DNA from 3 places in the Lactococcus formosensis genome. Region 3 is predicted to be linked to each of the others. Evidence: riboswitches for the same ligand, from Rfam matches in the RefSeq annotation. Region 3 holds a riboswitch; each other region holds the start of a gene.
The links. A riboswitch is a leader RNA that binds a small molecule or an ion and turns the genes downstream of it on or off. The one in region 3 is predicted to bind thiamine pyrophosphate.
Positions count from the first base shown of each region.

Region 1: it holds a riboswitch for thiamine pyrophosphate, as region 3 does, so the genes downstream of both, VNN39_RS08750 (uracil-xanthine permease family protein) here and thiT (energy-coupled thiamine transporter ThiT) in region 3, are expected to answer to the same signal.
Region 2: it holds a riboswitch for thiamine pyrophosphate, as region 3 does, so the genes downstream of both, thiM (hydroxyethylthiazole kinase) here and thiT (energy-coupled thiamine transporter ThiT) in region 3, are expected to answer to the same signal.

Region 1 is NZ_CP141721.1:1,809,806-1,814,035, forward strand. Features, by position in the region: gene VNN39_RS08740 (Rgg/GadR/MutR family transcriptional regulator) at 1-437, opposite strand, end outside; gene VNN39_RS08745 (alpha/beta hydrolase) at 726-1,655, shown strand; TPP riboswitch at 1,735-1,824, shown strand; gene VNN39_RS08750 (uracil-xanthine permease family protein) at 1,903-3,192, shown strand; gene VNN39_RS08755 (acyl-CoA synthetase) at 3,179-4,230, shown strand, end outside.
Region 2 is NZ_CP141721.1:1,696,701-1,700,930, forward strand. Features, by position in the region: gene rbsU (ribose/proton symporter RbsU) at 1-562, shown strand, start outside; gene rsgA (ribosome small subunit-dependent GTPase A) at 740-1,825, shown strand; TPP riboswitch at 1,971-2,074, shown strand; gene thiM (hydroxyethylthiazole kinase) at 2,143-2,907, shown strand; gene thiD (bifunctional hydroxymethylpyrimidine kinase/phosphomethylpyrimidine kinase) at 2,900-3,700, shown strand; gene thiE (thiamine phosphate synthase) at 3,693-4,230, shown strand, end outside.
Region 3 is NZ_CP141721.1:933,851-938,080, forward strand. Features, by position in the region: gene VNN39_RS04575 (UDP-N-acetylglucosamine 1-carboxyvinyltransferase) at 1-498, shown strand, start outside; gene VNN39_RS04580 (YdbC family protein) at 547-762, shown strand; gene VNN39_RS04585 (DUF3397 domain-containing protein) at 835-1,191, opposite strand; gene VNN39_RS04590 (aminoacyl-tRNA deacylase) at 1,300-1,779, opposite strand; gene thiT (energy-coupled thiamine transporter ThiT) at 1,792-2,328, opposite strand; TPP riboswitch at 2,384-2,482, opposite strand; gene VNN39_RS04600 (CPBP family intramembrane glutamic endopeptidase) at 2,516-3,304, opposite strand; gene VNN39_RS04605 (CppA C-terminal domain-containing protein) at 3,382-4,158, shown strand; gene VNN39_RS04610 (serine hydrolase domain-containing protein) at 4,155-4,230, shown strand, end outside.

The sequences.
Region 1 (4,230 bases), 880 kb from region 3:
AGCTCATACCGACTCCACATCTCGCAATTATTAAAAAATGTTTCAAGTTGTGTTTTTTCTTCAAGCGTTAGCTCTTCATAACATGCTTTAGCAGCTAAAGCAATAAAATAGTCTTCTTCAATTTCATAATACACATTGTCATGGTAAATTTGCTTAAGTTTTTCTTTGTCTCTTGTGACAAAAGCATTCTCTATCTCTTTAAATTGTATGATAAAATACTCTGATTCTGTGTTATTAATCATCAAAATATATGATGTCATTGTCACATTCATCTTTTGAAGTGCCATATCTAATTTGTCAAAGGATAATAAAGTTTTTCCATTTTCAAATTGTGACAATGTACCTTTTGAAATTCCGAGACTTTCAAAATACTCTAAAGTCTTTTTATGCTGCTTTCTCAGCGTTCTAAAAGATTCACCATACTTGCTATAACTCATTTATTCTCCTCAAAAAAAAATCAAGTGATTCAAGCATTTCTTCTTAGACCTAATGAAATGCTTAAAACGCTTGAGCGTTATTCCCGGTGGAATTATATTTTATTGTTTTTGTATTTTAAAAATTAACACAAAAGAAAATTACAAAATATAGTCTAACATATTTTTCGTTCACTCTACGATACATGTAGCAACAAAATGTTCATATTTCAAGATTTTAAACATTTCACATTAGATTGTCTATACCACTTTTTTAAATGTTATAATAGTTTTGGTTAAAAAGGAGCTCCTATGAAGAAAAAAATTACAATATTGACAATAATTTTTTTAATTATTCTGACAATAATGACAGTGGTGACAACATTTTACATGTATGATTTCGCATTCGTACCCGGAAACAAGAGCTTTGTACCACATAATGGACAAAACAACCCTCTAAATATTAAAGCCAGCCAATGGTTGAATTCTACTCAAAAGCAAGAATGGCATGAAATCTCAGCCACAGATGACTTAAAGCTCAATGCTTACTATATTCCTGCACAAACTAAAACTAAAAAAACCATTATTATTGCTCATGGTTATATGGGAAAAAAAGAAGATATGGCACGTTATATGCAAATGTACCATGACCTCGGTTATAATGTCTTAGCACCCGACGATCGTGGTGCGGGGACATCTGATGGAAATTATATCGGTTTTGGGTGGCCGGACCGTTTAGATTATGTCAAATGGATTAATAAGGTTATTGAGTATACAGGTCAAGACAGCCAAATTGCTTTGTTCGGTGTAAGCATGGGAGGCGCAACAGTCATGTTTACTGCTGGCGAAAAGCTTCCTTCCCAAGTCAAAGCAGTTATTGAGGACTGTGGATACAGCAGTATTTCTGCTGAACTCGCATACCAACTGAAAGAGATGTTCCACTTGCCAAAATTCCCACTCGTTTATACAACTCAATTTCTTGTACAAGTACGCGCACACTATAACTTTTTTGAGGCTGATGCTACTAAAGCTTTAAGACGATCCACTCTCCCTATCTTTATCATCCACGGGGCTGAAGATAAGTTTGTCCCAACAAAAATGGCGACTGAAAATTTCAAAGCTGCTCATTCTCCTAAAGAATTATGGATTGTACCTAAAGCTCAACATGCACAGTCTTACATCGTAAACCCTCAAGAATACCAAGAGCGTACATCCACATTCTTAAACAAATATTTGAAATAGCTTGAGATAATATATACAATAATTTTTGACAAATATCTTGTATTTTGATAAATTTACTTTACAATATTAATATTACATTATAGATCACTAGGGGTGCCTTTATGGCTGAGAATTACCCTTTGTACCTGATCTGGTTAGTACCAGCGGAGGAAAGTGACATCTAATTCGTTATCATAAACGCTATTTTAGTATGTCTTTTTGCACTTTGCAAAAGGACATTTTTTATTTTCTAGGAGGAATTATTCCAATGAACAAACCCAAGCCCCATAAAACAGCTGAATATAGTCTTATCGCACTGCAGCATGTCTTTGTCTCCAATGTTTGGTTAGACCCTATATATGTAGCAACAGCAGGAGGGCTTTCCCTAGCCTACTCTTCAAACCTTGTCAACACTATTTTTATTGTCTCGGGCTTGGTCACTCTTTTACAGGTCACTCGTCTTATCAAACTTCCTGTTATTCAAGGTCCTTCCGCTTCTTTTGATGCCTTGATGATTAGTGCTGCAAAGACAGGACAGCTATCTGCAGCAGGTACTTCCATTTTACTCAGTTCATTCATTGTTCTTTTACTTTCTGTTACTGATTTAATCACCAAACTCGTGAAATTCTTAAGCCCAGCCGTTAAAGGTGTTTTGATTTTTATTGTCGGCCTCTCCTTGATTAATTTTACCTTATCAGAGTTTTTCGGAGGAACACCTGGTACTCATGACTTTGCTAGTCCTCATAATATAGGACTTGCGCTTATTACATGTGCGACAGTTCTTCTTTTTTCTTTATTTGGCAAAGGTATTTGGAAACGATTTTCTTTTCTATTTGCCTTAATTGCTGGGGATATAACTGCCTATTTAACCGGAAGTATAGATTTTTCAGGTGTAAAAACACAGGCATGGTTTGGTTTACCTCATTTTCTTCCTTACGGTCAACTCCATTTTAACTGGTCAGTTTTTATTGCCTTTTTCATTGCCTATCTTGTTGCCGTCGTTGAATCCATTAGTGTTTATGAAACAGCTGGCAATTTACTTGGTGAAAATATTGAAGCTTCACGTATTCGAAACGGAATTGTTGGCGAAGCGCTGGGCTCTATAAGTTCTTCTTTATTTGGTGGCTTTCCAACTACAGGTTTTGCCCAAAATCTAGGGGTTCTCAGTATGACGTCGTCATTTTCTCATGTCCCAATCATGATTGCTGGAGTATTTTTTATCATTTTAGGATTCATCCCTAAGATAGGTGCTCTCTTGGCCTTAACTCCTTCTTCTGTCATTGGTGGATTATTCTTGCCAGCTGCAGCCACTCTAATTTCTGCAGGCTTAAGTATTCTTCGGCAAGTAGAGGATAATCCTCGAAATAATCTTGTTATGGGATTACCTATTATTTTAGCAATTGGTCTCCCTAGCTTCTCATCAAACTGGTCAGGGCCTTTAGCTATCCTACTCTCCAACGGAATCCTCATTGGCGCTCTTACTTCTGTTACTTTACAGCTTTTACTTATCAATTTTCCGAAATTCTTAGAAGAAAGGTTAAACCATGCCTCAAAATAAAACCGAATTACAAAATAATATTCTCAAATTCATTCAAAAATATGCCACAACTACTGCTCATGAAAATTATGAAGAGGATTTCAATACGTTAGCTTTAGCAGTATTCTCATACCAATTCGAACATAATTTCCCTTGTAGAAAGTATGCTCAATCAAAATCCAAAACACCACTAACTGTCACATCTTGGGAAGATATACCAACCTTACCCATCCAGGCTTTTAAAAATTTTGATTTATCCACTGTAGGGCTTAATGATATTGAAGATATTTTTACTTCAAGTGGAACTTCTGATCCCCAAAATAGAAGTAAAAATTATCATCCAAATTTTGAAGTTTGGGACAGTTCAATGAAGTATGGCTTTAAAAAATATGTCCTCCCTGATCGTGAAAACATTCAAATACTTTCTTTATTTCCTGGGATTGAGTCAAACCCTCATTCGTCATTATCGCGTTATGTCAGTCAGGCAGTCTCTTTTTTTGGAACAGCTGACAGTCATATTTTTGTTGATCAAGCCGGTATAGATTATTCTTCAGTCGTAATGGAAATCCAACGTGCAGAAAAAAATAATACATCAATAATGCTACTTGGTGCTTCTTTTTCATTTGTCTATTTACTTGATTACCTCACCGAACAGCGGCTCACATTTTTCTTGTCAGAAAAAAGTATTATTTTTGACACAGGTGGCTTCAAAGGAAAGACTAGGGAAATTAACCAAGATAAATTTTACAATCAAATTCAGGAAGTTTTTCATATCAAGCGGTCTCAAATTATCAATATGTATGGCATGACAGAAGTAAGTTCCCAATGTTATGACCAAAATATACTTCATACCAGTTCGAACCAACCTATCTCCTATAGTAAGGCAGCTCCAGCATGGGTCAAGATACAAGTTTTAAGTTTTGATACATTGAAACCTGTTGAAAAAGGAGAGAGAGGTCTTCTTGCTTTCTATGACTTATCAAATTGGAATTCTTGTATGGCTATTTTAACAGAAGACATTGCTATTCAAAATGACACAGGCTTTGTACTACAAGGTCG
Region 2 (4,230 bases), 760 kb from region 3:
TGCTCTGGGAAACTGGCCTGGTGTAAGTGCAAAAATTTTGGGGGCTTTCTCTCTTATTCTTATTATCTTTGGTGCGAGCTTGACTGTTTGGTCTGAAGAAAAAACACCAGCAAGTACAGGTCTTTTGAGAAAAGTAGTTATTTTCTTAGCTATTGGTGCTATTGGTTATTGGGGCTACTCTGCTGCGCCTCAAGCAAGTAATTTGTCAGGTCAAGAAGCTTTTCTCCCACAAGCCATTGGTATGCTTTTGACTGCTCTTATTTACAGTATCGTTATCTCTTTCAAAGAGAAGACAAAAATGGCAATCTTTGAAAGTGTATCATACAAACATATTATCTCAGGTTTCTTCTTTGCTTTTGCAGCTTTAACTTATCTTATCTCTGCTCAACCTGATATGAATGGCTTGGCAACTGGATTTATTCTCTCTCAAACATCTGTTGTTTTAGCAACGTTGACAGGTATCTGGTTCTTAAACCAAAGAAAAACAAAAAAAGAAATGCTTTTAACCATTATTGGGCTGGTCTTAATCATTATTGCAGCCTCAATAACTGTTACTATCTAAAGAAAAATACAGCTGTAAAGGCTGTATTTTTTATATTAAGATATGCTATACTTGAAGTAAGAGAAAGGAGCAATTATGCGAGTAAATAAGGAAATTGTAAGACATGGGGAGGCACTTGCTCTCGTCTGAACCATGTTGCCTCCCAATAAGTCATTAAAACTTTTTGGAGGAATAAAAATGAATACAAACTATACATTAAATACTTTAGGCTTTACAGAAAAATTTAAAAAAGAGGCCTTTAAATATCCAGATCTTTATCCCGGACGTGTGATTGAACAGATGCGTAATCAATACAACGTCGCTACTCAATCAGGTGAAGTCAAAGCAGAAGTATCAGGGAAATACCGTTTCGAAACATCAGAATCACTTGACTTTCCAGTAGTTGGAGATTTCGTTCTCTTAGATCGAGAAACAGATTCTACTGGACACGCGCAAATTCAGCGTTGCTTACCACGCTATTCAGCACTTATCCGTAAAGCAGCAGGAGAGACGCAGGAGCGTCAACTCATGGGAGCTAATATAGATAAAGTATTCATTTGTATGTCGCTTAATGAAGACTTTAATCTCCGAAGAGCGGAACGCTATTTAGCCCTTGTATGGGAATCTGGAGCACTTCCTGTATTTGTATTAACCAAAAAAGACTTGGCACAGGATGTGGAACAAAAACAAGCAGAACTCCAAGAGATTAGTTTTGGTGTAGATATTATTTTGACATCTTCGCAAACGGAGAACGGCTATCTTCCCTTACAGACCTATATCACGCCTGGAGAAACTCTTGTTTTGATTGGCTCATCTGGAGTTGGTAAATCAACATTGGTTAACGGATTACTAGGACAAGACACGTTAAAAACAAATGGTTTACGCAATGATGGTAAAGGAAAGCATACCACGACGCAACGTAGGCTATTTAAACTACCTTTAGGAGCTATGATGATTGATACACCAGGGATTCGTGAAGTTGGTTTAGATCAGGCTAACTTTAGTGAGAGCTTTTCAGATATTGAAGCTTTAGTGTCGCAGTGCAAGTTTTCTGATTGTAAGCATGGCAATGAACCCGCATGTGCTATTCAAGGCGCTCTTGCACAAGGTAAACTTTCATTTGAACGTTTTTCAAACTACCAAAAGCTACTAAAAGAAACAGCTTATGCAGGTCTAAATAACAGAGAAATTGAAAGAAAAAAACTTGACACAATGTTTAAGGAAGTTGGTGGCATGAAAAATGCCCGTAAAGCACTAAAACAAAAAAATAAACGTTACTACTAAAGGAAAAGCACTGATTTTTACTCATCAGTGCTTTTTTATGATAGAACCAATAAAAATATGAGCGCTTGCTTTATCTTTAAGACACAGTATGTTATACTAAAATTAATTTCTATATGAAATATAATCCTATAGAAAAAAATAAATATCATAACACAATGGGTACCGATAAAATAATCATTTTATCAGTTGAGAAAAACCATCAAACCTGCTCGGGTTAAGACCTGCGAAGGGATGTGTCATTACTACTTTTAGTTTATATAGCTTGATGTGGTATGTTTTTTGCTTTTCCCTCCTTGTGTTTACAAAGGAGTTTTTTTATGTCAACTTTAACAGAAATTCGTCATCAAAGACCTTTAATCTTGTGTCTTACGAATAGTGTTACCGTCCAAAGAGTTGCTGATCTTGTAAGTTTTTTAGGTGCTTCACCTTTAATGTCGTCCGAAAAGGACGAAATTAAAGATCTTCTTACACTTGCAAGTGCACTTGTTTTAAATACAGGTACTTTGAGACAAGAAGATGTATCACTTTTCATTGCAGCGGGACGTTTAGCAAATGAAAAAGGAATTCCTGTTGTTTTAGATCCCGTTGCTGTACACGTTCCTTATAGAAGTCAAGTTATGAAGTTACTTTTATCCGAAATCCATTTCGATATTATTCGAGGAAATGCTGCTGAAATTGCTTGGTTTGCTGAAGAAGAAGTAAGGAGTAGAGGGATTGACTCGCTTGATACGACAAGCAGCAGTAATAATGCAAAAATTGCAGCGAAAAAAACAAATGCTGTCATTGTTCAGACAGGCCAAACAGATGTCATCACAGATGGAACCAATATGTATTATGTGAATACGAGTAGTGAACTTTTTGCAATAAATGTTGGATGTGGAGATATGCTAACTGCGGCAATAGCTACTTTTTCAGCTGTTAATCCTCACTTCCTTGAAGCTTCTTATGAGGCTGCTAAATTTTTTAGTGAATCTGGAATCCAGGCAGAACTACAAGTCAAAGAACTTCCCGGTCAGTTTATCACTGCCTTATTAAATAATATCTATAGTAGTGCAAAGCAAGTGGAGGAAAATAATGATTGAGGTACCACAAGTTGTAACAATCGCTGGGATTGATTCAAGTGGAGGAGCAGGGATTAACGCAGATGTAAAAACTTTTCAAAGTCAAAAAGTTTATTCGGCTACGATTGTTGTCGGTTTGACTGCTCAAAATACGCTGGGGGTGCAAGAGATTTCAAGTGTAGCGCCTCATTTTATATTATCGCAATTTGATTCAGTGTTTTCTGACTTAGATATTTCTGCTGCAAAAACAGGGGCTCTGTTCGATGTAGCTCAAGTTAAAGCTGTTATCACAGGGATTCAACGCTATCAACCCCAACATTTGGTAGTTGATCCAGTGATGGTCGCGAAAGGAGGCGCCGTTCTTCTTTCAGATGAGGCTATCAGGTGCATAAAAAAAGAACTTTTCCCCTTGGCAGAACTCATTACGCCTAATCTTCAAGAAGCAGAAGTACTTCTAGAGCGTCCGATTTCAAGTGAGGAAGAAATCCGACAAGCACTTTATGATTTGCAAAGTTTGGGGACGAAAAATGTTCTCATTAAAGGAGGCCACTCAGCGAGCGAAACTGTTACAGATCTATTATTGACAGAATCCGGTGAAATTATGCGTTATTCTGCTTCAAGAATTGATACAAATAGGACACATGGGACAGGAGATACGCTTTCTTCATATATTACAGCTCATCTTGCACAGGGAGAAGAACTACTTGATATTTTGCCTCATGCAAAATCCTTTATCACAAACGCAATAAAAGAAAGTATTGATGTTGGTCATGGGCATGGACCTTTGAATCATTGGGTGAGTTACCATGAATAAAGAAATTCTAACATGTTATTTTATTGCGGGGCCCAAAAATTTTCCCGAGTTGTCTATAGAAGAAGCAGTTGAAAAAATCATTGAAATTCTTGAGGCAGGAGTTTCTTCCTACCAATTCCGTGATAAAGGTACAGTTTACAGGAGTCAAAACCAACGAATGGCCACTGTTTTAAAACTCCAAGAAGCTGCAAAGGACTTACATATCCCTTTTATTATCAATGATGATTTAGAACTGGCCTGCAGAATCCAAGCAGATGGGGTTCACCTGGGACAACAAGATAGAGCAGTTGCAGAAGCGCGTGAAAAGCTAGGCCTCCAAAAATATATTGGACTTTCGGTTAGAAATAAACAGGAACTTTTAGCTGCACAAGAAAGTGAAGCAGATTATCTTGGGATTGGTCCTATCTACCCTACAAGCAGTAAATCAGATGCTGCTGAACCACTCGGGGAGGAACAACTCTCTCAGTTGCTTCGTGTAAATAAAAAAGCAATCATAGGTATTGGGGGGATTACTGTTGAATCACTTAATC
Region 3 (4,230 bases):
AATGTTATCTATGAACATCTAGAATCATTTATTGCTAAACTCGAAGAAATGGGCGTACGTATGACCATTCGTGAGGACTCTATCGAGGTCCATCGTTCAGAAAACTTGAAAGCAATCAATATTAAGACTGTACCTTATCCTGGGTTTGCAACTGATTTGCAACAGCCAATTACTCCGCTTCTACTAAAAGCACAAGGACGTGGTTGGATAATGGATACGATTTATGAAAAACGTGTCAATCATGTGCCAGAAATGGCACGTATGGGTGCTGCAATCTCAACAGTGGATGATCATATTATCTATGAAGCACCTAATAAACTTCAAGGTGCTCATGTTCGTGCTACCGACTTGCGTGCGGGGGCAAGTCTGGTCTTGGCTGGTATTATTGCCGAAGGTACAACGACGATTGAAAATATTGAATTTATCCTTCGTGGATATGATAGTATTATTGAAAAAATGACGGCTTTGGGTGTTGATATTCAACTTATTGAAGATTAACTGTGAAAAGTTGAAAATTTTTCCGTATCATTAATATAGGAGGTGCGTATGGCTGATTTAAAGTTTGAAATTGAGGAACATCTTATTACCTTATCTGAAAATGCCAAAGGCTGGACCAAAGAGCTTAACCGTGTATCGTGGAATGGCATGGAAGCTAAATATGATTTGCGTCAGTGGTCGCCCGACCATGAAAAGATGGGCAAGGGGATTACACTGACAGATGAAGAATTTGCTGTTCTTTTGAAAGAGCTCGGAAACAAATAAAAAAAACCAGTTTTTCTGGTTTTTTTTTATGAATCATATATAAAAAGAAAAACCATTAGTATGGTTCTTTTATCAATGCATGTAAATCATGACAATCATAGCGATGTAAAGAGCAAAAGTAATCACAAAAGTAATGCGCCAAAAAAGCTTAAAGAAGCGCTTATATTTGAAGTCTTTAAAATAGAATAAATCCATTAACAATAAGACGAGAGCTAAAATTGAAAGGATCAAGAAGTAATAAGGCAAAATATTAATGGCAGTGAATTGCTCTGAAAAAAGTTGGAGCCCAAAAATTAAGAAGAGGACAAAAATATCAGGAATGCGAAGTTTTCGATTCGTCAAGTGGCGAATCCGCAAAAATTTAAAAGCGAAAACCAATACAATCCAGCTTAAAAGCGGATATAGGGTGGCAATAATCTTAGGTAACATAGCTTAATTTTAGCGGTTTTGGGTACTTTTGTAAAGTGTTATTTGTCGGAACAATAAATCGAGATGTAAAAATAAAAAGAAAAGCCATAGTTAAGCTTTCCTTTTTATTTAAATTTCACGAATTTCAGCAAATTCAGCTTGTACAAAAGTTGCGAGTTCTTTTGGATTGAGGCGTATAGAACGGCCGATTTCACCGGCAGATACAATGATTTTATCTGCATCCAGTGCAATGGTATCGATATAGATAGGGAACCTTTTGATTTGCCAGATACCGACAGGATTATTAGCACCATGGATGTATCCAGTGGTTTTCTGCAAATCTTTTTGAGGAATCATGTGGACCTTCTTATTTCCAGAGACCTTTGCTAATTTCTTTTCAGAAAGATGCTCTGTCAGAGGAAGGATCCCCACGATTGGACCCGTTTTATCTCCTATAAGTGCGAGCGTTTTATAGATATCACGACGTTGGATGTCTTCAGGCATGAGCTCTGCTTCTAAAGCATTGAGAGCAAGCCCTTCATGGTTGACTTGACCTTTGTCCAGAATTTGTTCAACTAATGTTTTTTTCAGTTTCTTTTTCTTGCTCATGCGTTCATTATATCACTTTTTCGCTTGAAAAATCTGAGCTGCACTCTTAGAGATAATAACGAGAGCCAGAGCAGCGAGTGTTGCAGTTGCAAGTCCACTCATTCCATTTACGACAAATGAATAAGGAATCGCACCCCAGCCCTTCCAAGCATATTTCCCCCAAAAAATAACACCAGCGACAAAGTGCCAAAAATATTTGATAAGAACGCCGAGAAAAGCAGCAGCAAAGATTGTGCGTGTTTGACTCGAATCTTTCTTGCGTATGATGCCAGCGAAGCCAAGAGAAATCGGTGCAACGATATATTCCAGCAAGGCCTGTACTGGAGTCAAGATAGTTGCTTGACCTAATACAATCAAAAGTAAGCCAAACACCAGCCCACCTGTCATGCCCCAAAAAACACCGCGGCGCAAGGCCAAGACCAGTAAGGGAATAACTGCCAGCTCAAGATAAAAAACTTGAGCATAGTTTATCGAGATGAAACTCAAGACAAGAGCTAATGCAGCAGCAATAGCCGTTTCAGTAAGTTCTAAAACTTTAGAATCAGACATAAAAAATCTCCTTTTGTTGGCACAAAGGAGGGTTAGAGAGAAGTGAGGATAGCGATCCTCTATACAAACACATTCCTACGCTGGTACGAACCAGATCAGGTCAAATGGTGTTTCTCAGCTCTTGGTTTTCCCTCGAGCACCCATTGTGCAAATTTTAATTTTACAGTATTAATATATCATAAGATGTTTACTTTAGCAAAAATGTCATACTTATTCCAAGGAAATTCCAAGCCATATGGATGGCCATATTGAGGTAGAAATTACGGTATTTAAAGTAGAACATGGTGAGCACTAAACTCATTGAACCATAAACAAGCCAACTGTAAAGATCTGTTGGACTGTGCATACCTGCAAAGAGGAGAGCTGCTGTCAAAAAAGCGAGCATTTTATTTTTTGTAAAGAGAACTTCGAAAGGGCCAACGCGGTAAGTAAGTTCTTCAAAGAAGCCAGCAAAGATCGTTTGGACAGCAAAGATACCTAAAGGAATAACCTGGGCGAGACTGTTTAAAGCCTCTTGATTTTCTGTACTTGCTTGTAAACCAAGCGCCTGTGCTAAAATATTGACACAGAGTGAAACCAAGAAAAGAGAACCAAAGCCTTGGGCAATTTTGCCCAAGGGGAATTCTTTGATAGCAATCGGCGGAATAATATTTCGACGGCGAGCAAGAAAGTAAGACAAGCCTAGAGCAACAAAGAAAATCACAAAAAATATTATTTGATCAAGAGAAGAAAAGGCTTTTCCAGAATGCAACTGGCTGATAAGTGCTGTAGCAAAACTTGGTAGTAAAGAAAGCACAAAGAGAGCCAGCCAGATTGATTTCTTATAAGTGAAAATTAAACTAATTAGGTAAAGAAGGAAACTTAGCCCTAACCATTGCATCCAGCCAGCTCCTAAAGAAAAAGGAAGAGCGAAGAGAAAAGCAGGGAGAATAGTCCAGGTCCAAGGTTTTTTTATAAGGTCTCGAAATTTAATCATAGAACAATTCTAACATATAATCATTGATAATTTGTATAAGTTTTAATAAAATATAAGAAGATAAATGGAGAATCAGAATGAAAGAATTCATAAACAATTTAGAAGTTTGCTTACCAGGCTATCGTGTACTCAATCGCGAAGAAAATTTAAATTTTTATCGTGATGTGCTTGGCATGAAAGTCTTACACGAAGAAAATGCAGAAGTTTTTTTATCTGGTTATGAGGCAAAAGAACCAAGGTTAATCTTAGAGGAGTTACCGGGTGTGACTCCTGTTCAAGGGATGAAGAAACATGGACGCACAGTCATCCAAGCTGATGAGGAAGAAATTGAACAGCTTTTGGCGCGTAACTTAGACCAAGTAGCACATCTTTATCAGGTCAAAGACAGTTGGGCTTTTGAGGCTGTTTCTCCAGAAAATGATGTTTATCTGATGGTTTCTGTAAACGATTGGTCAGATTTAACAGAGGTTGCTAAATCTGATGTTGACTTTGATGAGGGGGAATTTGCAGGACTATCTGATTTTTCTATCAAAGAGGTACAAATTAATATTCCAGAAGTGTCTATTATTGCAGAATATGAAAAAATTCTCGGTGTAAAAGCGCAAGGTAATCTTTTAGACCTTGCTGGTTTGCATCTCGTCTTTTGCCAAAGTGAAGGTCCTGATTTGACAGCTAATATGGATGAAAAACTTGACCTGATGCTTTTACGTTTTCAAGTTTCGCAGTCGTTTGACTTAGCTCAGTTCGCTGATAATTTACCTGACGAAAAACTGTATTTGGATAAAAAAGCGAAAACGTTAGCTATTGATATTCCACATCACATGGAACTTTGGTTTACAAAGCAAGGCCTATGAAAAATGAAAAAGAATTTTTAGAAACAATTGATGACTATATAGCACAAGAAATTTTCCCGGGCTGCCATGTTG